Regions from separate parts of the Paenibacillus woosongensis genome, predicted to be linked through region 3. Evidence: predicted binding sites of a transcription regulator. Region 3 holds the regulator's gene; each other region holds the start of a gene.
The links. Region 3 encodes LexA, which represses DNA repair genes until DNA is damaged. Its sites were predicted from a motif close to CGAACATATGTTCG; they were not measured.
Positions count from the first base shown of each region.

Region 1: QNH46_RS15355 (YhjD family protein) is a predicted target of LexA. The motif match lies at 4,789-4,802, and genes of this name have one in related genera.
Region 2: recA (recombinase RecA) is a predicted target of LexA. The motif match lies at 5,857-5,870, and genes of this name have one in related genera.

Region 1 is NZ_CP126084.1:3,327,635-3,335,008, forward strand. Features, by position in the region: gene QNH46_RS15340 (glycosyltransferase family 2 protein) at 1-588, opposite strand, end outside; gene QNH46_RS15345 (HEAT repeat domain-containing protein) at 632-1,825, opposite strand; gene QNH46_RS15350 (hypothetical protein) at 1,862-4,087, opposite strand; gene QNH46_RS15355 (YhjD family protein) at 4,823-5,191, shown strand; gene QNH46_RS15360 (DNA polymerase IV) at 5,188-6,459, shown strand; gene QNH46_RS15365 (YhjD family protein) at 6,456-6,974, shown strand; gene QNH46_RS15370 (succinylglutamate desuccinylase/aspartoacylase family protein) at 7,092-7,374, shown strand, end outside.
Region 2 is NZ_CP126084.1:2,445,572-2,452,945, forward strand. Features, by position in the region: gene QNH46_RS11160 (RodZ domain-containing protein) at 1-910, shown strand, start outside; gene QNH46_RS11165 (hypothetical protein) at 997-1,164, shown strand; gene QNH46_RS11170 (YajQ family cyclic di-GMP-binding protein) at 1,351-1,842, shown strand; gene rimO (30S ribosomal protein S12 methylthiotransferase RimO) at 1,982-3,310, shown strand; gene pgsA (CDP-diacylglycerol--glycerol-3-phosphate 3-phosphatidyltransferase) at 3,307-3,894, shown strand; gene QNH46_RS11185 (competence/damage-inducible protein A) at 4,018-5,280, shown strand; gene recA (recombinase RecA) at 5,959-7,017, shown strand; gene QNH46_RS11195 (regulatory protein RecX) at 7,146-7,374, shown strand, end outside.
Region 3 is NZ_CP126084.1:2,924,775-2,932,148, forward strand. Features, by position in the region: gene QNH46_RS13355 (hypothetical protein) at 1-419, opposite strand, end outside; gene QNH46_RS13360 (aldo/keto reductase) at 440-1,432, opposite strand; gene QNH46_RS13365 (DUF896 domain-containing protein) at 1,483-1,656, opposite strand; gene QNH46_RS13370 (DUF4183 domain-containing protein) at 1,747-2,391, opposite strand; gene QNH46_RS13375 (DUF4183 domain-containing protein) at 2,761-3,177, shown strand; gene QNH46_RS13380 (LysM peptidoglycan-binding domain-containing protein) at 3,279-3,680, opposite strand; gene lexA (transcriptional repressor LexA) at 3,934-4,560, shown strand; gene QNH46_RS13390 (hypothetical protein) at 4,623-4,931, opposite strand; gene QNH46_RS13395 (YitT family protein) at 5,154-6,053, opposite strand; gene QNH46_RS13400 (sugar ABC transporter permease) at 6,204-7,374, opposite strand, start outside.

The DNA of each region.
Region 1 (7,374 bases), 400 kb from region 3:
GACCGCCCCGTTCTCGATCACACAGCCGTTGGCGATCCGGACGTCTCCGCCGATCGCTACCGTCTCTTCCGGATTCTCCATGTACATCCGGGCCATGCGGATCAAGGCATCCTTCTCCAGCAGAGAGTCGGCGTCGATGGAGGAAATAAGCGGATAGTGGGACAGATTGATGCCCGCATTCAGGGAATCCGCCTTCCCGCCGTTCGGCTTATCTATTACATACAGATGCGGATACTGAGGATTGTAATAGACAGCATTAATCGGCTGGCAATCGATCGAGTTCCGCATTTCCGGATTTGGCAGCGGCTCGAGGCCAAATTCTTCCCGTAATACTCCCAGCGTGTTATCGCTGGAGCCGTCGTTGATGACGATTACCTCATAGGTCGGATAATTCAAGGTCAGCAAGCATTTCACATTCTCGATGACTGTGAGCTCCTCGTTAAAGGCCGGTACAAGCAAAGATACGGAAGGCACCAGCTCCGAGCCGGAGAGCGTGTTATATTTCGAATAAGCCGACCTGCGGAAAATCGTCATGATGTTCCGGAATGAAAAAGCCATAATCGTAAAATAAATCGTATTTACCGTCATTACATAGTAAATAGCAAACAACCCGTAAATCAGTAAAATATCTCTAAGCAGTGTAATCGCCTCCGACCGCCGCGACCTGACGAACCGGTCTTCGCTCGGCAACGCCGAAATACCGCTCGTACAGCAGCTTTTTTTTGTTATAGGCGACCATTTGGTCGAGTTTTTGATGCTCATTATCCTGCAGCATCGCTCTTTCGATGTGGTACATGGCTGTCTCCCGCTCCACCCCGGAGCCGTTCATCGCGATTTGGCAGAGCACCTCGAAGCCTGTTTCTCCCAGCTTCGCCAGGCTTTCAGCGCTGTTGTTCCGTACCCACCAGTTCGCATCCTTCAGCGCATTGCGGAGAAGCGGAATGCTGCCGGCTGCGTGCAGAGAGCCGAGGGATTTCGCCACGGCCGCCCGCACCTCCCAGTCCTTATCGGCCATCAGCTTCTTGATGGTGTCGTCCTTAAGCACCGGGTTGGAGCTTAAATAGAGCTTGACGGCCTCGGCGCGGACATCCGTCTGTTCGGCGCCAACCAAGCGATCCAGGGAAGGAACGACCTCCGGAATCGCCTGCCCCCACATCGCGACGAGAGCGACCTTCACGAGGTCCGGATTCTCATCGTCCAGCAGCTTCAGCAGCAGACGGCTGGCATCCAGCTGGGTCTCCATCACGATATCGGCAGCCATATTGTGGATCGGCTTGCCGTGGCGAAGCAGGTGCTGCAGCATTTCCTTCAGCTGCTCCTCATTCTCCGCGCTTTTGGCTACCGCCCGGGCCACGACGATCGTAAGCGGGGTATAGCGCTCGTTCTTCATCATCGTCAGCAGCCGGGGGACGGCCTCGGCTGCACGCATTCCGCCAAGCCGGTAAGCCGAGGCAATCCGCCGGCCGTAGAACAAGCTGTCCAGCAGCTTGATATCTTTGCGCACGAAGCCGGCGTCGTGGCAGAGCTTGACGAGTTTCTCCCGATACTCGCCCTTGAACTGCTCGATCCAGCCGATCAATTTCTCCTGGACAACCCGGCCTTCGAGCTCCTTAAGCTTGCCCGGCGGAAGCGGAAGCTCCGATGGGCCGTTCAGATGGGTTTGAATGAATTTGAAATAATCCTGATGTTTCTGCAAGTACTGCTGACTTTTTTTCACTTTATGCAAATGATTGAACTTCAAGGCGAATAGAGATACGATTCCAATCCCGATCAGTCCCAGGCAGAAGTAAATGAAATAGATAGCCAAGGTTAGATGCGTATACATAAAGAACATTCCTCCTTCTATATACCAAGCACCGGACTATTCAGGCTGATGTTCCGGCAAGCTTTCGTAAAACTTCTTCAGCGCATAGTAGCCGGATTTTAAATTCTCGGTGTAATTCACGGTTTCCCAAGGCGACCAAGTATATTTCGGCTGCTCCGCAAGATCGACGGGCCCGTCTTTGCCCGGGCCGAATATTTCCTGGCTCTTGCGGTCTTTAATCCAGGGCACGAAAGTGATTCCGTCCGTCTGGGCCGTCGTAAACGAGCGGTCCTTCTTGAGCGGCCCATAATCAATGACCTGAAGGGAGCTGGGGTCTGCGAAGCCAAGCAGCATCCAGGGAATGCGAAGCTCTACTTCGCGGCCGCTATATTGCCACGAAGTCAGCGAATTGAAGTTCTCATCCTTCCGATCCGAAGTTCCCCGCACCAGACTGCCGACTGTCATATCCTGAAACGGCTGGCTGAGCCTCGTATCCGGCGGAGACATCGTCAAGCTGACGGCAAGCTTCCAGGGTTGGAACTGCACCTTCTCTTCCTCGGTCGGATCCGCGAGCATCCAGTGGCCGTACCGTCCATAGAGACGGCGGTGGAAATCATAGCTCGGCGCAGTCTTTACCTCTGTCTCGTCATCCTGGCCGACGACGACCAAATTTTCCAGCCCATCGCTCAGCTTGATGCCGGGGAGCTCGGTAACCGGCTCGTTCCCGCCTGGCTGCGTACTCGTTCCCAGATAGATTTGCCGGGCTTTCGGATCAAAATCCTCACTTAATGTGAGCCCTACGTATACGTAAGCCTCGTCATGCGTCACGCGGAACCGTTCAATACCGGGAGCAGGCTTGTCCCACGACTTCACCTCTCCTTCCGGCAGCGCGTCCCAGTCGCTCAGCTTGCCGTCGATGATAATGTCCTCCTCTTTGCCAGGACCCATGGCGACGATGCCGAACAGCTTCTCGTTCGTCAGGACATTCAGCCAATAGGAGCGCCGATCCTCAGGAATTTCAAAGCGCATCGTATTCCATGTCTTCTTGAACCACTCATCCTGCCACATGAACAATATGGCGCCAGAGTAGCCTTCGTCATAAATGTCTTTCGTCAGGGATACGTCGATTTCGGCCTTTTCGTCATCGCTGTGCCCGCCTTGATTCCGTCCGCCGGGACCGATATGCGATACGCCCAAAGACGCAGGTACGCCGTATTCCGTAACCATGATCGGAATATCCTTGTAATGGGCCTTTAACTGTCGCAGGTAAGCCTTATACGTATTGAATCCGCCGTTACCGTCCGGAATCGTCTCCAGCGTCTTGTCGAGATGGAAAAAATCCGGGTAGTACGGATAAACGTGATAGGCCGCGAAGTATCCGGCCTCCCAATCGACCGGCTCTATGTGCGTCGCATCCACGCTGGCCAAGTCCTCCTCGAACAAGGGCTCTCCGGGATGCTCAAGCACGTCCGTTGTGACCCAGTTCGTAAAGGTCATCGGATGCTGCCAGCCGTAACCGGCTTCCAGTTCAGCCGTCTGATCGATTAGCTCGGCGAGCCAGCTCTCGAACGGACTGGCCTCGTCCAGCGCAGAGAACCGCTTGCCCCGGTAAGGCTCTATGGAAGCATATTGCGTATTCGTGTTGTCAACCATTTCGGGATCCCACTCCGTACCGATATGCCAGGCCATCAAATAACGCCCTGCATTCGCTCTGTACTTTCCTCCCGAAGCTCCCGGCTGGACCGGTATTTTTAAATCTCCGTATACGGCCTTTACCGCTTTTTCGATTTCTTTATGGAATGCTTCCTTGATTCCAGGGTTATATGCATCCTTAAGCTCAATCAATTGTTCCTCAGGCGACCAAATGCCTTGAATGAAGTACAGCGGATCGTCTCCCTTTTCTTTGTTGTATTTGACTAAGGACGTATAAAACACCGGATTATGCACGGTATAGATACGAATCACGTTGGCGCCCATATCATCGATTTGCTTGAACCAACGCAGATAATCCTCTTCAGTGATCGGGAATTCCCCGGGAAAATGACCAGGAACCGTAGCTCCCAAGTTGACGCCTTTCACGAAAATCTCCTGCCACTTTCCCTCACCCTTGTACTCCATGAACCGGTCTCCCGAAGTTTGGAATTTGATTTTTGCACCGTCCGCGGTTTGGAACGTCGCAAGAGATGGAGGCAGATTTTGAATGATAAGGTAGATCCCACCGGCGATCAGAATACCGCCGAGTACGAGTAAAATAATTAACCTTTTTCGCGCTAACGTTGTCATCGGGTTTGCTCTTGTCACCTCGCTATTTTTTTGTATGCAGGCGATTTTACCAGTACGGTCCCCTCACACCTCCACTCCTCTCGTATTACCTCTATCATTAACCAAGTACTCTAATAAAGTAACTAGGCTAATAGAAGTGTTTTCCATTTGGGCCCTATCCTGCATAATAGAAGCCTTTTAGCTCTTGCTTCCCGGTTTTCTTGCATGATCGCCTTTTAACAACTGCACCTCTCGTCCTTATGAAAAAGACTTGAAAACGAAGCATTCCTATGCTGCATTTCCAAGTCGCTGTTTTCAGAGAAGTACAGTGCTCCTGCTGTTCGCTCATATTAGACGCGCAACTTTTTTCGAAGTTTCGATCTATTTTTACACCCGTTTCCATAAAGGTTACAAAATTGATACCAAAGTCTCGTGCAAAAATCGCTTAATAACGCGGCTTTATAGCATTTTGTTAAATTCTGTTATCCCCTAAAAAAACGTGCGCTGGTCCTATACTAGTTGCTATCCCTTTTCGATAATTTCGTTCCGGATTTTTCCATAGGACTACGTGATCCCGCCGATGACTTCTTGCCCATTTTCCTCCCCGCAACAAGTACCATAAAATTACATTTATTATAATATAAAGGAACTATATCGAAGTATCCATTTTCCATAAAATTCACTTGCGTAACGAACTTATGTTCGGTGTATAATATATAAAACGAATATACGTTCGCATTACGGTGGTGAAATATCATGATTAACTCAACAATCGAGACAGAAGAGGATATTCAAATCATCAAAGAGTACACCTTGCTGCCTATTTTGCTGGATATGCTGGCAAGGGATATTGAGGAGCTTAGCCTGCAGCAGAATAAATTGATTTACAATCTCGTGATCTTTTATCTTAAGGGAATTGAAAGCAGCATCCATCTAGAGCTGAAAACCCTCAGAAGCAAAATGCGGCAGCAGCGCATTCAAGTGCTGGACACGACGATGAACGCGCTGGGCGTCGAAGTAGAGTACAAGGTTCGAGGGTATATTCACCGCTTCAAAATGCTCAGAAGCCTGGTGAAGGCGGAGCTGATGATACTTCTTATGAGACTGTGGGAGGCGCCCAAATGATAAGCGCGCGCGAAAGGACGATTTTTTTGGCGGATTGCCAAAGCTTCTATGCCAGCATCGAGAAAGCGGATCATCCGGGATGCCAGAACAAACCGGTAGCCGTAGCAGGAGACCCCGCCCGCCGTTCAGGAATTATTCTGGCGGCCTGCCCCATCGCCAAAAGCTTTGGGGTAACTACGGCGGAGCGTCTGGGAGAAGCGATCCGCAAATGCCCGGGTCTCGTCGTCATGCGCCCGCGGATGCAGCATTACATCGATGTATCTCTGATGATTACGGACATTTACCGGGAATACACCGATTTGGTCGAAGTTTTTTCGATCGACGAGCAATTTCTCGACGTATCGGGAAGCCTGCACCTGTTCCAGGACGATCCGCTCGCCATGGCGAGGTCGATTCAGCAGAAGGTGCTCAAGCAGACCGGCGTATGGGTACGCATCGGCATCAGCTCCAACAAAATGCTTGCCAAGCTGGCTACCGACATCTGGGCGAAGAAAAATGAGAGCGGACTATATGTCCTGCCCAAAGCTAATGTGCCTGAGGCGCTTTGGCCGCAGCCGATTCCCAAAATGTTCGGGGTCGGCTCCCGTATGGCCGCTCACTTCACCCGGCTCGGAATGTACCAGATCGGCGATATTGCCCAGACACCGCTGCCGGTGCTAAAGGACAAATTCCGCGCCCGCTTCGGCAAGCAAAGCGATATTCAGGCGGAGGTCATGTGGAGGACGGCGAACGGGCTTGACGATTCCCCGGTGACGCCGCGCACCTTCGACGCCGCGCCGAAATCGGTCAGCCATATGATGACGCTGCCGCGGGACTATGCCGAGCCGGATGAGATCGACACCGTATTGCTTGAGCTTGTGGAGGAGGTCTGCCGGGATTGCCGGCGCAAAGGTTATATGGGGCAGGTCGTTACCGTCAGCTGCCTGTGCAGTCCCTATGATGCACGCCTCGGCTTCTCCCGGCAGATGAAGATGGCCGATCCGACCCATCATACAAATACCGTCTACGAAGCGGCCAAGAGACTGTTCTATCGCCACTGGAACACTCTGCCGGTACGCCGCTTAGGCGTTGCGCTTAGCGGTCTTGCCTCCGATCAGGGCTACCAGCTGACCCTTTTTGAGGATCAAGTAAAGCTTCGGGCCTTGGACAAAGCAACCGATCTGATTAAAGACCGCTACGGCAGCGCGGCGATTATGAGAGCCTCCTCATTGACGACATCAGGGCAGGCCAGAGAACGGGCAAGAAAGATTGGAGGGCACTATAAATGAGCAAGAAGCTATCAGGCAACGGCCTTTGGGAATCAAGCCGGATGATGCTCCCCCAGCATAAGGAGCAGTCCGTATCAGCCAGCCGGCAGGCGGCGGGTGAAGCAGCAGCAGGCGGGGCCGCGCACCGGACCGTTTCTCCTCCAACGGCCAAGGATATCGAAGTCATCAGGAGTTACATCATTTTGCCTGTAGCTCTCGAAATCGTCGAGAAGAAGAACAGGGAAGTCGAAATGTCGGCCCAGACCTTCAAAGCCCTCTATGCCGCAGCGACGAAAGTGTTGGCTCAGCATATCCGCGGAGATATCCAGCGATACCGCAAATCCCTTCTGGAGCAGGGCATTCGCATTTTCGAGCCGTCGATGGACGGTCTGGACATCCGCTATCGCTTCGTATGCCGCGGCATGGAAGACGAGTTTACAATGACCAGGGATTATTTGAAATCCCAAGTCAGCCTGGCGATCGGCCATTACACGAACCATTTGACTGCGATTTTGCGCGGAACGGGCAAGCGCTAAATCCGGGCGTTTTACGGGCGGCCGACAAAGTTACCCGTCCAATTAATCCCTCCCTCCCCTGCATATTTATAGTGTATACCCGCCATTAGCAGGCAATCAGAAGTGGAGGTGAGCATAATGCTGGTACAGAAATATACGCTGTTGCCGGGCACATCCTACGCTACTTCTTACTATGTGGCGCAAAGCGTGCGGCCCGGACCAACCGCTATGATCGTTGCAGGGATACACGGCAATGAGACCGGCAGCATCCAAGCGGCTCGCAGGCTCGTCCGCATGCTGGGCACAGACGAGCTTAGGCTTCATACAGGACGTCTTGTCATCGTCCCTACGGTCAATAGGCGTGCATATCGCCAGCGTATTCGCGGCGTGCCGGATTTGAACCGCACCTTTCCCCGCAAAG
Region 2 (7,374 bases), 480 kb from region 3:
AGAAGCCATCGAAGCGGGAGATTATAAGGTGTTGCCAGGGAGTTTTTATGTGCGGGCCTTTATAAAGACATACGCTGAAACGGTTGGAGTAAATGCGGATGAACTGCTGAACGAGCATCATCAGGACGTGCCTGCTCCTCAGGTGGAGCAGACGATGGAACCCGTGCTGCAGAAGCGCCGCAGCAGACAAACGTCCGAGCGCAATTCGAAATGGATGTCTACGGCGCTGATGTGGTCTTTTGCTATTCTGATTTTGATCGTCATTTATATGTATTTTGCAGTCTGGGGCAAGAATCCGGCTACGGACAGGAACAATGAAACCGATCCGACGAAATTGACCCAATCGGAGAATCCCTCGAAGCAAGGCGACAAAGGCCAGAACGGAGCTTCTAACGGGGATTCGCAGGGAGCTAATGATGCTAACCAGCCGGACGGCGGTAATGCCCCTGCCGGTACGGACGGAAACCAGACGGATACTGGCACGCCGGACGGTGCAGAGAACGGTAGCGGTTTGAATAGCGGCGCGGGTACAGATTCGAGTGGAGACGTTGTGGTTCAGCCGGACGGCAAAAGCGGAAGCACGACGAATTTCAAAGTCATTAATCCTGGCGGGCGGCCGGTGCAGGTCGTGATCAATGCAACCGGCAAGAGCTGGGTCGAGGTGTACAAAGGCGGCAGAGATGGCGAGAAGCTGTATTTTGACAATACGTCGGATGGGGATGTGCTCACTTATGAGTTAGGCCCTGAGGGGATGTATATCAAATCGGGAGCTTCTTCGTACACGAAAATAACCGTTGCAGGCCAGGTTGTGGAGGACGGCAAAAATACTTCCAAGATCCAGCTCAACATGGACACGACCGGTGACGGAGCGGGGGCCGGCCTAGACAGCACAGATACAGACACGGAATAACCGCACCATGCATCGGGCAGAATAGTCTTCTATGCCTGCTTTTCCAGCGTGCATTTGCAAGCTATTTTCATGTGAGGTGCATTGGCATGGCTGGCTGGATCGTGCTGGGATTAGGCATTATCGTTTCGCTTTTTGGCTATTATCTGATGCCGAGCGCATGGGGTTACGGTTTATTTGGCTTTGGAACCGCCCATATGCTGCTCGGCATTTTGGATATGTTCAGTGATCCTCATCGCCGGGTGAAATCCAAGTGAGCCAAGAGGACAAATATATTCCCAAGCGTTCTTCGGGCTTTAATGTTCGAGGAGCGTTCTGGTGCGAAAACACATAAGGAAATGTGAGCAGCCAGCAGCTGATACAGCTATTTGCAAGGTTGGACTTTGCCCATGGGATTACATATAATTAATAGATATAAACAAATTGGGAAAGGACGGAGAGTTATGGCTTCTGAAAGTTCATTTGATATCGTCTCCAAAATGGACATGCAGGAACTTACGAATGCGATCGATCAGACGGAGCGGGAAATTGCAAACCGTTTCGACTTCAAAGGGAGCAAAAGCGAGCTTAAAGTCGAGAAGGATGAACTGGTAATCGTGTCAGACGACGAGTACAAGCTTGGAGCTGTCATCGATATTTTGCAGTCAAAAATGATCAAGAGAGGATTGCCGATCAAAAACCTGGATTACGGCAAGGTGGAGCCGGCTTCGCTTGGAACGGTTCGTCAGCGCATAAAGCTGAAGCAGGGTATCGATTCGGAGAACGCGAAGAAAATCAATGTCATGATCCGCGACTCCAAACTGAAGGTGAAGAGTCAAATCCAAGGCGACCAAATCCGTGTTACCGGCAAAAGCAAAGATGATTTGCAGCAGGTGATGCAAATGCTTCGCAAGGGCGATCTTTCGGTGGATTTGCAATTTACCAACTTCAAATAGTAACCAAAATGTCGGTCTTTTGCTGCGCGGGCTCGCGCGGTGAGAGACCTTTACACGTTTTTGACATCGTATGTTCGTAAAGCTTATACTTGTAGGGAAAAATGGGTATATCGGTTAATTTCAATGGGGGATACTGCATATGACTGAAAAAGTGAAAATCGTAACGCTCGGTTGTGAGAAAAATTTGGTTGATTCGGAAATTATGTCAGGCCTGATTGATCAACGGGGCTACCGCCTCGTAGAGGACCGGGAAGAGGCCACGGTCATTATCGTAAATACGTGCGGGTTTATTGACGCTGCCAAGGAGGAATCCGTGAATACGATTCTGGATTTGGCGGATTTGAAGGAGACGGGGAAGCTGAAGGCGCTTATCGTGTCCGGCTGCTTGACACAGCGCTATAAGCAGGCCTTAATGGAGGAAATGCCGGAGATCGATGGTATCGTCGGAACCGGGGATTTTTATAATATCAATCAGATTGTTGATGAAGCGCTCAAGGGCAAAAAACCGGTTCAAGTCGGGAATCCGGTGTTTAATTATGAAGAGGTACTCCCTCGCAAAGTATCAACGGCCAAGTATACTACATACGTAAAAATTGCCGAGGGCTGCGATAACAACTGCACGTTCTGCAGCATTCCAATCATGCGGGGGAACTTCCGCAGCCGTTCGATCGAATCGATTATCGCCGAGGTTGAGCTAATGGCTTCGCAAGGGGTGAAGGAGATTAGCTTGATCGCCCAGGATTCCACCAATTACGGAACCGACCTCTATGGGGAATATAAGCTGGCCGAGCTGATGAATAGGGTTACGGAGGTTGAAGGCATTGAGTGGGTACGGCTTCATTATGCTTATCCAGGCTTCTTTACCGACGAGCTAATCGAAATGATTGCGACGAATCCTAAAATTTGCAAATACATCGATATGCCGCTGCAGCATAGCGAGGATGCGGTCCTCAAACGGATGCGCCGTCCGGGACGCAATCGCGACATCCGCGAGCTGGTCGCAAAAATTCGTTCCCGTATTCAGAATGTTTCGCTGCGCACTTCCCTGATCGTTGGGTTTCCGGGCGAAACGGAGGAGGATTTTGAAAGATTATGCGATTTTGTACGGGAAATCAAATTTGACCGGCTGGGCGTATTTACTTATTCCAAAGAGGAGGATACTCCTGCCTCAAGGCTGCCGGATCAAGTGGAGGAAGAGGTTAAAGAGTGGCGCGCCAACACGCTGATGGAGATTCAGCGCGAGGTTTCTAACCAAAATGCCGGCAAATTCGTCGGACAGGTTCTGGATGTGCTGGTTGAACGGTATGACGGCCGCAGTGACGTCTATATCGGGCGTTCACAGTATGATGCGCCGGAAATCGACGGGGAAGTATACGTTACGAATTGTCCTGTTGGCATTGGAGAAATCGCCAAGGTACGAATTACGCATGCTTATGAATACGACATGTCCGGGGAGGGTGTCCTTTGAACTTACCCAATCGCATAACCATTGCCCGAATTTTTATGATCCCGGTCATGCTGGTCTTCTTGCTGGTTGACTTCGAGTGGTGGTCTTATGAACTGTCGCTTGGCGGTTATACGCTGCCGGTAAACCAGTTGATTGGGGCGATATTGTTTATTGTCGCTGCCAGTACGGACGGAATTGATGGATATATTGCCCGCAAGCATAATTTGGTGACTAATCTCGGCAAGCTGCTTGATCCTCTGGCAGATAAACTGCTGGTGGCCGCAGTGCTGGTAGCGCTGGTTGCGATGGGTGAAATCCAGGCCATCATTGCAATCGTCATCATCAGCCGCGAGTTTGCCGTAACAGGATTGCGGGAAATCGCATTGCTGGAAGGTTCGGTTATCGCCGCCAGCAAGTGGGGGAAAGCGAAGACCATCGCTCAGGTAATTGCGATATCCGTTCTTCTCCTGAATAATTTTCCGTTTGAGTGGATCCGTTTTCCCTTTGATGAAATTGCGATTTGGGTTGCTACGCTGATTACGATTTATTCGGGCATCGACTATTTTGTGAAGAACAAAAGTTTGCTTTCATTCTCTAAAAGCTGATTAGGGGACGGATTGTATAAATGAAACAACAATTTGCTATTCAGCCATAACTATTATTAGTGCTTGAAGTGAAGAGACTGGGAATGCCTTTATTTTGCTGGTGGAAGGAGACGTGAGAGAGAGATGAGAGCAGAAATCATCGCTGTAGGTACCGAGCTTTTGCTTGGGCAAATCGTGAACACAAATGCGCAATTTTTATCTCAGGAATTAGCGTCTCTTGGTATCGACGTGTATTTCCAAACGGTTGTCGGCGACAACATGGACCGTCTGCGTCAAGCGATTCAAACCGCCGAATCGAGGGCGGATGTGCTTATATTCTCAGGGGGCATCGGCCCTACACAGGACGATTTGACCAAGGAAGCGTTAGCTTCTGTGCTAGGCAGAGGTCTGCACTACGACAGGATGGCCATGGATAATATCGACCGGTTCTTTCAGGGGCGCAATATTCCGATGACCGAGAATAATCGGCGCCAGGCGCATGCGATTGACGGCTCCACGCCGCTGCCGAATGAGACAGGACTGGCCGTAGGGAACGCCATTGCGCATAACGGGAAGTTTTATGTCGTATTACCCGGTCCTCCGAAAGAATTGATGCCAATGTTCCGAAATCAGGCGGCCACATGGATATTGCAGCATGTGCTGACCCATAAGCAGCCGATTTATTCAAAGATGCTGAAATTTGCCGGTATCGGCGAGTCGGCATTGGAGACCCGCGTTCTCGATCTAATCGAAAAGCAAAGCGATCCGACCGTAGCGCCTTACGCGAAGGAGAGCGAGGTTACACTGCGTATTACTACAAAGGCGAATTCAGAAAGCGAAGCGATGGCCAAGCTGGAAGTGATGGAGAAGGAAATCAGCTCGCGGCTTGGCGACCATCTATATGCAACAGAAGATGTGCCGATCGAGAAGACGATCGTGGACATGCTTACAGAGCTGAATCTGACCGTGAGCTGCGCTGAGAGCTGCACTGGCGGATTGCTCATGGAGACCATCACCTCCATTCCAGGCAGCGCTGCAGTCTTCCACGGCGGTATCGTATGCTATTCTAATGAGATGAAGGAGAAGCTGCTCAACGTTCCCCATGACATGCTGGAGGGAGAAAATGCTCCCGGCGCCGTCAGCGCCGAAACTGCAAAGGTGCTTGCCGAGCAGGTGCGCATGATTGTTGACACGGATTTTGGTCTGTCGATTACCGGTGTGGCCGGTCCGGGCTATTCGGAGCGCAAGCCGGTGGGACTCGTATATATTGCCATCTCCCGCCGCGGACAAGATACTGCCGTTTTTGAGCTGAATCTTAAGGGGAATCGGGAGACGATCCGGATTCGTTCTGCCAAGACGGTACTCTATCATCTGTGGAGACAGCTTAAGGAAACTGCTGGCCGCTGAATCGTGCATAGCTGTTCGCAATTGCATTTGCAAATGGAGTAAGCTTCGGGGTATAATGGAATTACGGAAGAACCGTAGCCTAACTGATTTGTTGCGCTGCGGTTCTTTTTTTGTTGAATTGCCCTGGCCATGGCTGGTTGATGTTGATTTTAAAAATGGGTACTTATCCCTTTATTATCATTCCAGAATAAGCGAATCCCGAAGGGAGAGCGCCGCTCAGCACGAAGTAGAAGGAAACGCACCCACACCAGCTCCCATCTCCAACATGCAGGAGCGCCAAACCAGGAGCGGACCCGAAGGGTGGCAAGCGGCTCATTCCAGCAAAGCCCGCCCGGGTGCTCAACCGCATCTCCTTGAGCAGAGTGTTTCCAGGTAACCCGGGCGAACCCAAAGTAAGACGTACCCGAAGGGGGAAAAGCGATCCACGCGCCAAAAGTAAAGCGTATCCCCGCAGGGGCAGCGAGCAGGAGCGTCTCTGCAACTCCTACGTTAGTCCAATTTGCGGGAGTCCCGAGGGCTGCAAGCCCTGCGGGGGCCCTCCCTTACGGTAAGGGAGGGTTTGGGAGGGTTAAGACCCGAATATATGTTCGAAAAAATGCTTGGCAAACGTTCCAAAACAAGGTACAATTATTAATGTAAAGTCCTACATTTAATCAATTTGATAAGGATGTGAGCTGATTGTCAGATCGTCGTGCAGCGCTGGATATGGCGCTTCGTCAAATAGAAAAGCAATTCGGTAAAGGTTCGATTATGAAGCTGGGCGAATCCACTCATATGCAGGTGGAAATTGTTCCCAGCGGTTCGATTGCATTAGATATAGCTCTTGGCACAGGCGGGCTGCCGCGTGGCCGGATTATCGAAGTATACGGTCCTGAGTCCTCAGGTAAGACGACAGTGGCGCTTCATGCCATTGCCGAAGTTCAAAAAATCGGCGGACAAGCCGCATTCATCGATGCGGAGCATGCGCTGGATCCATCTTATGCCAGCAAGCTTGGCGTAAATATCGACGAACTCCTTCTTTCCCAGCCGGATACCGGGGAGCAGGCGCTTGAAATTGCAGAGGCGCTCGTAAGAAGCGGCGCTGTCGACATTATCGTTATCGACTCCGTGGCGGCGCTTGTCCCGAAAGCGGAAATTGAAGGCGAAATGGGAGATTCCCATGTGGGCTTGCAGGCTCGATTGATGTCTCAAGCCCTCCGCAAGCTGTCAGGAGCGATCAGCAAGTCGAAGACGATTGCGATCTTTATCAACCAATTGCGCGAGAAGGTCGGCGTGATGTTCGGAAATCCGGAGACAACCCCTGGCGGACGGGCTCTCAAGTTCTACTCCACCATTCGTCTTGACGTGCGCCGCATAGAGACGATCAAGATGGGAAATGACATGGTTGGTAACCGTACCCGGGTCAAGGTCGTCAAGAACAAGGTGGCTCCTCCGTTTAAGCAGGCGGAGATCGATATTATGTATGGCGAGGGCATTTCAAGAGAGGGCAGCATTATCGATATCGGCGTAGAGCTTGATATTGTCGATAAAAGCGGAGCCTGGTATTCATATTCGGGCGAGCGCTTAGGCCAAGGCCGCGAAAACGCGAAGCAATTTTTGAAGGAGAATACCCAGATTGCTGATGCCATTGAATTGAAAATTCGCGAAGCCAGCCAGTTGTCGACGGTCGTGCCTTCGGCTTCCGCAAGCGAGCTCGAAGAAGAAGCGAAAGAAGAGCAGGCGCTTTTCGAAGAATAATAACTTAGCAATATTTAGGCGCTCTGTATTCTGGCGAAGCCAGGACAGAGCGCTTTTATTTTGGAAGTGACCACCGTGATATAATATGCAAGCAAGCATTAGCATAATGCGGCAGGGGGGGCGGCTCGATGAATGGAAAATACCGCAATCGCGGGATACAGCCAGCTTCAGGGAAGGGCGGAAGGCGGTTACAGGAACCGCAGGGAATAGTTGATATTTCTGAAGAGCGTTTTTGGGGGAATACTACAGAGGAATCCCTCGCCGTAAAGTCAAGCTTTGATGATTTTCCGGATGAGGGTGAACTGGAAATTACTATGGTGGAAGCCCTAAAGCGGCCGAAGTTCCGTTACCGGATCC
Region 3 (7,374 bases):
GCCTTCGGCGTAATGGTGATTTTATTTGGAGACGCTGTGATTTTGCTAATTTGCCCCGCTTCCAGCATCCGGTCCCGGTTAAACTTGGCCGTGAACAAATAATTTTTATTGATCCGCAAATAGGGCTTGTTGAGGAACAATGCTATGGCCAAAATGACGTAAAGGACGATCGTTAGCCAAAACATCGTTGTGCTTACCTCAGCACTGCCGCCTGCCAATGCAACGCCTGCATACAATCCAGCCAGCAAAATGAGCAGTAACGGAAGGATGATTTTTCGGCCTTTAAAAATATCCCCGTCTCCCCGGACTCCCATCCTGCTTCCTGTGCCAGTTCGTCCGGCCTTATTGCCCTGCGGGTTCTTCCCTTTCTTGTTTAATTTCATCTGATTGCGTTCAATTTTTCTGTCAAATGAAGCCATCCATCTTCCTCCTAGATGATTTAAATATTTCTCCTAAATTTGTTCAGGAACCGGGCGGGATATTCATCGGGCAACGCGCTTGCTTCATTCAGGCGTTGACGCAGCTCCAGCGGCAGTCTCCAGCCGACCGAACCCATGTTCTCTTCGAATTGTGCGAATGTGCTCGCACCGAAAATCGGAGACGTGATGCATGGCTGCTCCAGCAGCCAATTGAGAGAGACCTGTGCAGGGGTCTTGCCCGTTTCTTCCGCTACGGCCAATACGGCATCCAGAATCGCGAAGTTCTTATCCTCTGCGCGGTACTGCCAACTGCTTTCTCCTGTTTTGGCGGTTCCCAGGCGGCCTTCACTCGGCGTTTCGCCCCGGCGGTATTTGCCGGTCAAGAATCCGCCGCCAAGCGGAGCCCATGGAATGATGCCGACCTTCTCTTCAGCGCATAAGGAGACCAGCTCACGGTCCGCTTCCCTGTTCACCAGGCTGTACTGCTGCTGTAAAGAAATATAGCGGGAGTACCCTCTGAAATCGCTGATGCCCAGGCTTTTCATTAATTGCCATGACAAATAATTCGAACAGCCTATGTAACGCACTTTGCCGGAGGTCACCAGATCATCCAGAGCTCTCAGCGTCTCCTCAACTGGCGTATCCGCATCCCAGACGTGAATTTGATAAAGATCGATGTAATCCGTACCCAGCCTTCTCAGACTCGCATCCACTCCGTCCATGATTCGCTTGCGGGAAGCTCCGAAGCCATTCACGTCCGGAGATGTACGCATCCGAACCTTCGTAGCGAGAATGACTTCCGAACGGCGGTCTTTAATGTACTTGCCGACGATTTCCTCAGAGCGTCCTTCGGTATACACATCGGCCGTATCGATAAAATTGCCGCCCTGATCCAAGAAGGCGGCGATCATGCGGGCCGATTCCGCTTCATCTGTCTGCCCGCCGAAGGTCATGCTTCCCAAACATAGCCGTGATACAGCCAAACCGCTTTTGCCAAGATATGCGTATTCCACAGATTTGAACCTCCTTACTCATATGTAAAAGCCGGACCTATAGGCCGGCCTTATTTATCCACCACTTCGATTGATTCCAACTGCTGACGGAAATTTCTTCGTATGTTCTGAAGGTACGTCTCCCGGAGCTGAGCGCGTTCCAGCATTTCATCCTCCGTTAGTCCTTCAGCCTTGTTCTTGCGCGCCAATTCATTAATACGCCGTACCATTGCATCTATATCCATAGTTTCCTCCTGCACATAAATTCATGAATTCCCTTTAACATTGACATGACTGATAAAGGTTGTCAAGATACCAGACTCTGAAGAACTCAGCTATTGGATCCGAGCTGCAAACGAGATGTTCTCCACGATAATCGGCGCCCCGGCCAATATAGTATCTCCTTCAAGAATAAGTGTTAAATCCGCTGTAGTCAAACGGTACAAGCTGCGCTCCTGCATGACTCCATTAATGAATAAATTTGAATATCCGTTCATCCCCATCCCTTGGAACTCTGAAGCCAAGCTACCGTCATCATCTGTAAACCAGGCAGCCGGAATACGAACAGTACCTGTCAATTCCTCGGGAGGAAAATAAAAATAACGAAAGGCGCTCGGCAGGATCGTTATTCCAGGAACTTCGCCTGGGGAACCTTGTGGGCCTTGCGGACCTTCACGACCTGGTGACCCTGGTGGGCCTTGAGGGCCTTGGGTGCCTGGCATACCTCGGTCGCCTTGAGCGCCCGGTAATCCCGCTGGCCCTATGGCGCCCGGCGCCCCCTGCAATCCGGTCTCCCCCCGCGGACCACGCCCTCCTGCTGCCCCCTCTTGCCCCGGTTGTCCTGGCGCGCCATTCCCTCTCACCAGCCCTGCTTGACTCGGCGAGCAGGATGCCCCCCGTTCTACTTGCGGCCCCTGCCCGATGATCCGCTGGATGATCCTTCCACTCTGCCTTGGACAAAATCGCTGATTTCTCCGCATGGAACGCTGACGGCATTTTTTCTTCTTTCTTATTATAATTTTTCTTCTTTTATTGCAGCCTTGTCTGATTAACTCTTTCATTCCAGCATTTCTATTTGTCGCTTTACCATTCCTTACATGCTTGGCCGCAGTTGTAGACATGATGAACACCTTCCGTGTTTGAGTAATTGTATATCATATGTCTCTGTAGATTTAGAGGAATAGACGTATATCTACGCTGGATAACGTTAAATCCATATTTTTTTGCAGATGTTAATCGCCGTTTCACCCCCCCGCAAGCTTTCATTCTATAATATTGGATCGATAGCAGTCAGCTTCTGCATTCGATAACCACTCGCTTCGTCAATCTACAATAAAGGAGGTGAACACATGCCTGTCATCAAACCGGTATTTACAGCCACCGCCTCCGCCCCGATTGCCTCCGGGGGAGTAATTACAACGACCATTAATCCCGTTACAACGCGATACTTCGCTGCTATCACTGCCGACATGATTGGAGCCACTGAGACGACGATTCTTGCAGCCAGCTTTTCGGACGACGATGACGCTCCTATTACGGATCTGCCCACAATTACAGCAGCTAACGACTATTTCAACGTCTATATCAACGGAGTTCTGCAGCAAAACTCCTTATCTACGCTTACGACGGCAAGCTTGGTGCTTGCCACTACAGATCTCCTCATCGGAACGCCCGTAACGCTGGAGGTCGCCAGCTTTGCTGGAGCCGCGTCTGATTTAACGACCCCGCCAACCATCTCTGCGCCCGACATTACAATTAATACGTAACTAACACAAAGAAGGAACCGCAAACTAGACTTGCGGCTCCTTCTTTGGCGTAAAGCACATTCAAAACATGAATGGATATTTATGAATAGCTGAACCTAAACTCATTTCATTGGCAGGACGAGGATATCCCCTGGCTGAATATTGCTTCCGGCCAGACCATTTGCCCGCTGAATCGCCGTAACATATACCCTCGTATCCATATCGCCCGGTTTATGAGCTGCGGCAATCTTCCATAAAGAGTCGCCCCGCTTGACCACAACGGACTCTGATTCTACAACATCATGGTCAGGTGATGAGGCTACTGCTGACGCCATTCCAGCCCAGGCAATAACTACGAACAGAATAAACACCAACAACTTAAACAAAGTTATTCTAGCAAAGATATTCGAAATGGAGTTAGCAATTGCTTCATTCAATCTGGCGGCACCCTTCCGCAGCGCCCCCTCATTACGCGAATCAGCCTTACGATCATAAATGCTCTGATATGTACTGTATCTCAACATAATATTATCACTCCAAACAGATGTTCTTATGAATTGAATTCATAATAACACGAACATTTGTTTGATTCAATAGTTTTTTAGAACAATTGTTCCCCTGTTTTTCGACACTGATCTATAAGTATATTGAAATGTATTTCCTAATAGCATTAGCCGCATTCCAGTTCTGCCATGCATTATTTAGAACTTATGTTTGTGCGAACGGAAGTTCTATGTTATAATTTTTCCAAACGTTACTAAATGGGGTTGATGGATTATGTCGAAGGTTTCTAGCCGTCAGCAAGCTATTCTGGAATTTATACGCTCTGAAGTAAGATTGAAAGGTTACCCGCCCTCCGTGCGCGAAATCGGCGAAGCTGTAGGACTAGCTTCCAGTTCCACGGTACACGGTCATTTGGATCGGCTAGAGAAGAAAGGTTTTATCCGGCGTGATCCAACGAAGCCAAGAGCGATCGAGTTGCTGGGACAGGACGATGCGGAAGGCATCGGTCAGTTTGCCCATTCCGTGGCCCGTGTGCCTGTCATCGGCAAAGTCACTGCCGGTGTTCCTATAACGGCTACCGAGAATATCGAGGATTATTTCCCGCTTCCGCAGCATTATGCCGGAGAAGGCGAAATCTTTATGTTGTCTGTCGTTGGCAACAGTATGATCGAGGCAGGAATCCATAGCGGAGACTATGTTATCGTACGGAAACAGCAAACGGCCAATAACGGAGAAATCGTCGTTGCAATGACGGAGGATGACGAGGCGACGGTCAAGACATTCTACAAGGAGAAGGATCATATTCGCCTTCAGCCGGAGAATTCGACGATGGAGCCGCTTCGTTTGACCCATGTGACTATATTGGGCAAAGTCATCGGCCTGTTCCGTGATCTGCACTAGCGAAATCAAAGAAAGAGCTACCGTGAGGGTATGCTCTTTTTTTATATGTTGCTATTCATGCATTATATCGGATACAGCTCCTGCTTATCCCCGATGTCCTTCCTGCAATTTTTACATAAACCGGCAACATGGCCGAAGTCATTCGAATAAAACACCAGCTTCTTCGCTTGGTTGCACCGGGAGCATTTCTGGTTGCGCTTAGTGGTGATATCCGAGTTTTTACTAGAGGTACGCTTCTTAGGCAAGTAAATGACATTGCTCTGAAGTTCCGCAGCCCGCTTCCTCTTCACCATTGCTGCCGCTACGCCAAGGACAGCCAAAATGAGGACCAGCAGCATTAACCCAATCATCACCATTTCCCTTATTTCCATGAAGTCTCTCCCCTTAGTTCAACGATTTATCAATACGTAACCATGCTCGTTCTGCCTGGTGCTACTGTTATCCCGATCATAGCTGAGATGAATAGCTGCTGTAAACAGCAGTAAGCCCTGGAGCATTAGCCCCAGGACCGCTGATTGACCGCGATGCGTCAACGCAGAATACCCCATGCCTACTTCCTTTAGGGAAGCATGGCTGCACCCTCCCTTAACGCATCAATGCGCTTTTTCATCCGCAAAGCTGCCGCCTGTTACATCAGACACCGTTTCAACTGCAATGAAGGCCTTGGGATCAATTTCACGAACGACCGTCTTCAGCATGGACAACTCAAGCCGGCTGACTACACAGTAAATCACTTGAGTTTCCTCTTTACTGATTCCGCCTCTCGCGTACAGATAAGTTGTGCTTCTCCCGAGGCTATTCATAATAGCTTCCGCTACTTCTTCATATTGCCTCGTGATGACCGTAACCGATTTGGATTCATCAAGACCCTGCACGATAATATCCATGACCTTGGAGGCGATATAATAAGTGAAAATCGAATACATCGCCGAATCCCAACCGAGCAGGAAGCCGGCCACGATAAAAATAACAATATTGATAATAAGAATGATCTGCCCTACGGAAACATTGACTTTTTTTGAGATCAAAATAGCTACGATTTCCGCACCGTCCGTCGTCCCCCCCAGCCTTAACACCAGGCCGACGCCCAGACCGAGTAACAGCGCGCCGAATAGAACGGCCAGCAATTTATCATTCGTAAAAGCCTCCACATGATGCAAATAACCCGTCGTTAAAGAAAGTACCACGATGCCATACAGCGAAGCGAATGCGAACTTCTTCCCGACCTGTCTATAGCCGACAAATAGAAAAGGCAGGTTGATCACGAAAAGGAAAATCCCTAACGGAATATTCGTAATGTTCGTCAGCATAAGTGAAATCCCGGTAATTCCGCCGTCAATAATTGCATTCGGCACAAGGAAGAGCTCCAGCGCAACCCCGGCAATGATCGCCCCTATGGTAATAAAAAAGAGCTTTGAAATAAGTTCAACTGGTTTGCTTAAATTCTCCTTTCTCCTGTTTATCTTTCCGATGCTTGGCTTGGTTTCTGCCATTTTTTCAACCCTTTCAGTAAAATTTACATATAAATAATTTAATGAATATTAATATGAAAATCAAATGGATGATGAAAGACCCCAGATTCCTCCTTATGAGGAGAAATCCAAGGTCTTGATCTACAGCATATTCAATTAGCTTAAATCTGCTTATTTCAGACCCTTGCGGCGGTTGGAAATGTCCAGCCAGACGGCAAAGACGAGGATGGAACCCTTGACCACATACTGCCAGAACGATTCAAGTCCCATCAGCGACATGCCGTTGTCCAGCGAGGTCATGACCAGGGCACCGATCAGCGCACCGATGACAGTACCGGCTCCGCCCATCAGCGAGGTGCCGCCGATGACGCAAGCGGCAATCGCGTCCATCTCGGCCATCGTTCCCGCGGTGATCGTCGCTGAGGCCAGGCGGGACGTTAAGACGATAGCAGCGATCGAGCTGAGCAAACCGCTGAGCAGGAAAATCATCATCGTCTTCCGATGGATATTAATCCCCGATAGACGGGCAGCCTCCTTGTTTCCGCCAATGGCGTAAATATGTCGTCCGAAAGTCGTCTTCGTAGACAGAAAATAAAAGATTACGGCTAACGCGATAACAAAGATAATCGGGAACGGAATGCCCTTGTAATTGTTCATTATGAGTACAAATGAAATGACCAGCAGCGAGATCACGGCGATTTTTATCAGATCCACGCCGAGCGGAGCTACCTCAAAGCCATATTTTTGCCGGGAGCGGCGCTTTCTTATCGCACTCCATACGATTAACGCAATGGCGATCGCTGCGATAACAATCCCGAATCCTTTGGCAAAGTAAGCATTGCCCAGCATGGCCAGTACCGGATCGGATACCGGAATCGTCATCGACTCCGTAACGCCCATCAGTACGCCGCGGAACACCATCATCCCGCCGAGCGTTACGATAAAAGCGGGAATCATTTTATAGGCGACGAGCCAGCCTTGCACCAGCCCGAGCACAGCCCCGGCTGCCAATGTGCCAACGATGACGATGATGGGCGGAAGTCCCATCCAGTTGCTCAGAATGGCGGCGATCCCCCCCGTCAGGCCGACAATCGAACCGACCGACAGGTCGATATGGCCCGCGACAATGACCAGCACCATGCCGATGGCCAGAATCGAAGTGACTGACATTTGCGTAAACAGGTTAGAAAGATTGCGTGCGGTCAAAAATGTAGGATCCAGTATCCCGAACAGGACCCAAATGAGTACGAGCGCTCCAACCATCGTATAAGCGCGTACGTCCATTTTGCCGAATAGGCTGCCCCAGAGCGACGTTTTCGCTGCGGGAGCTTCCTGCTTTTGA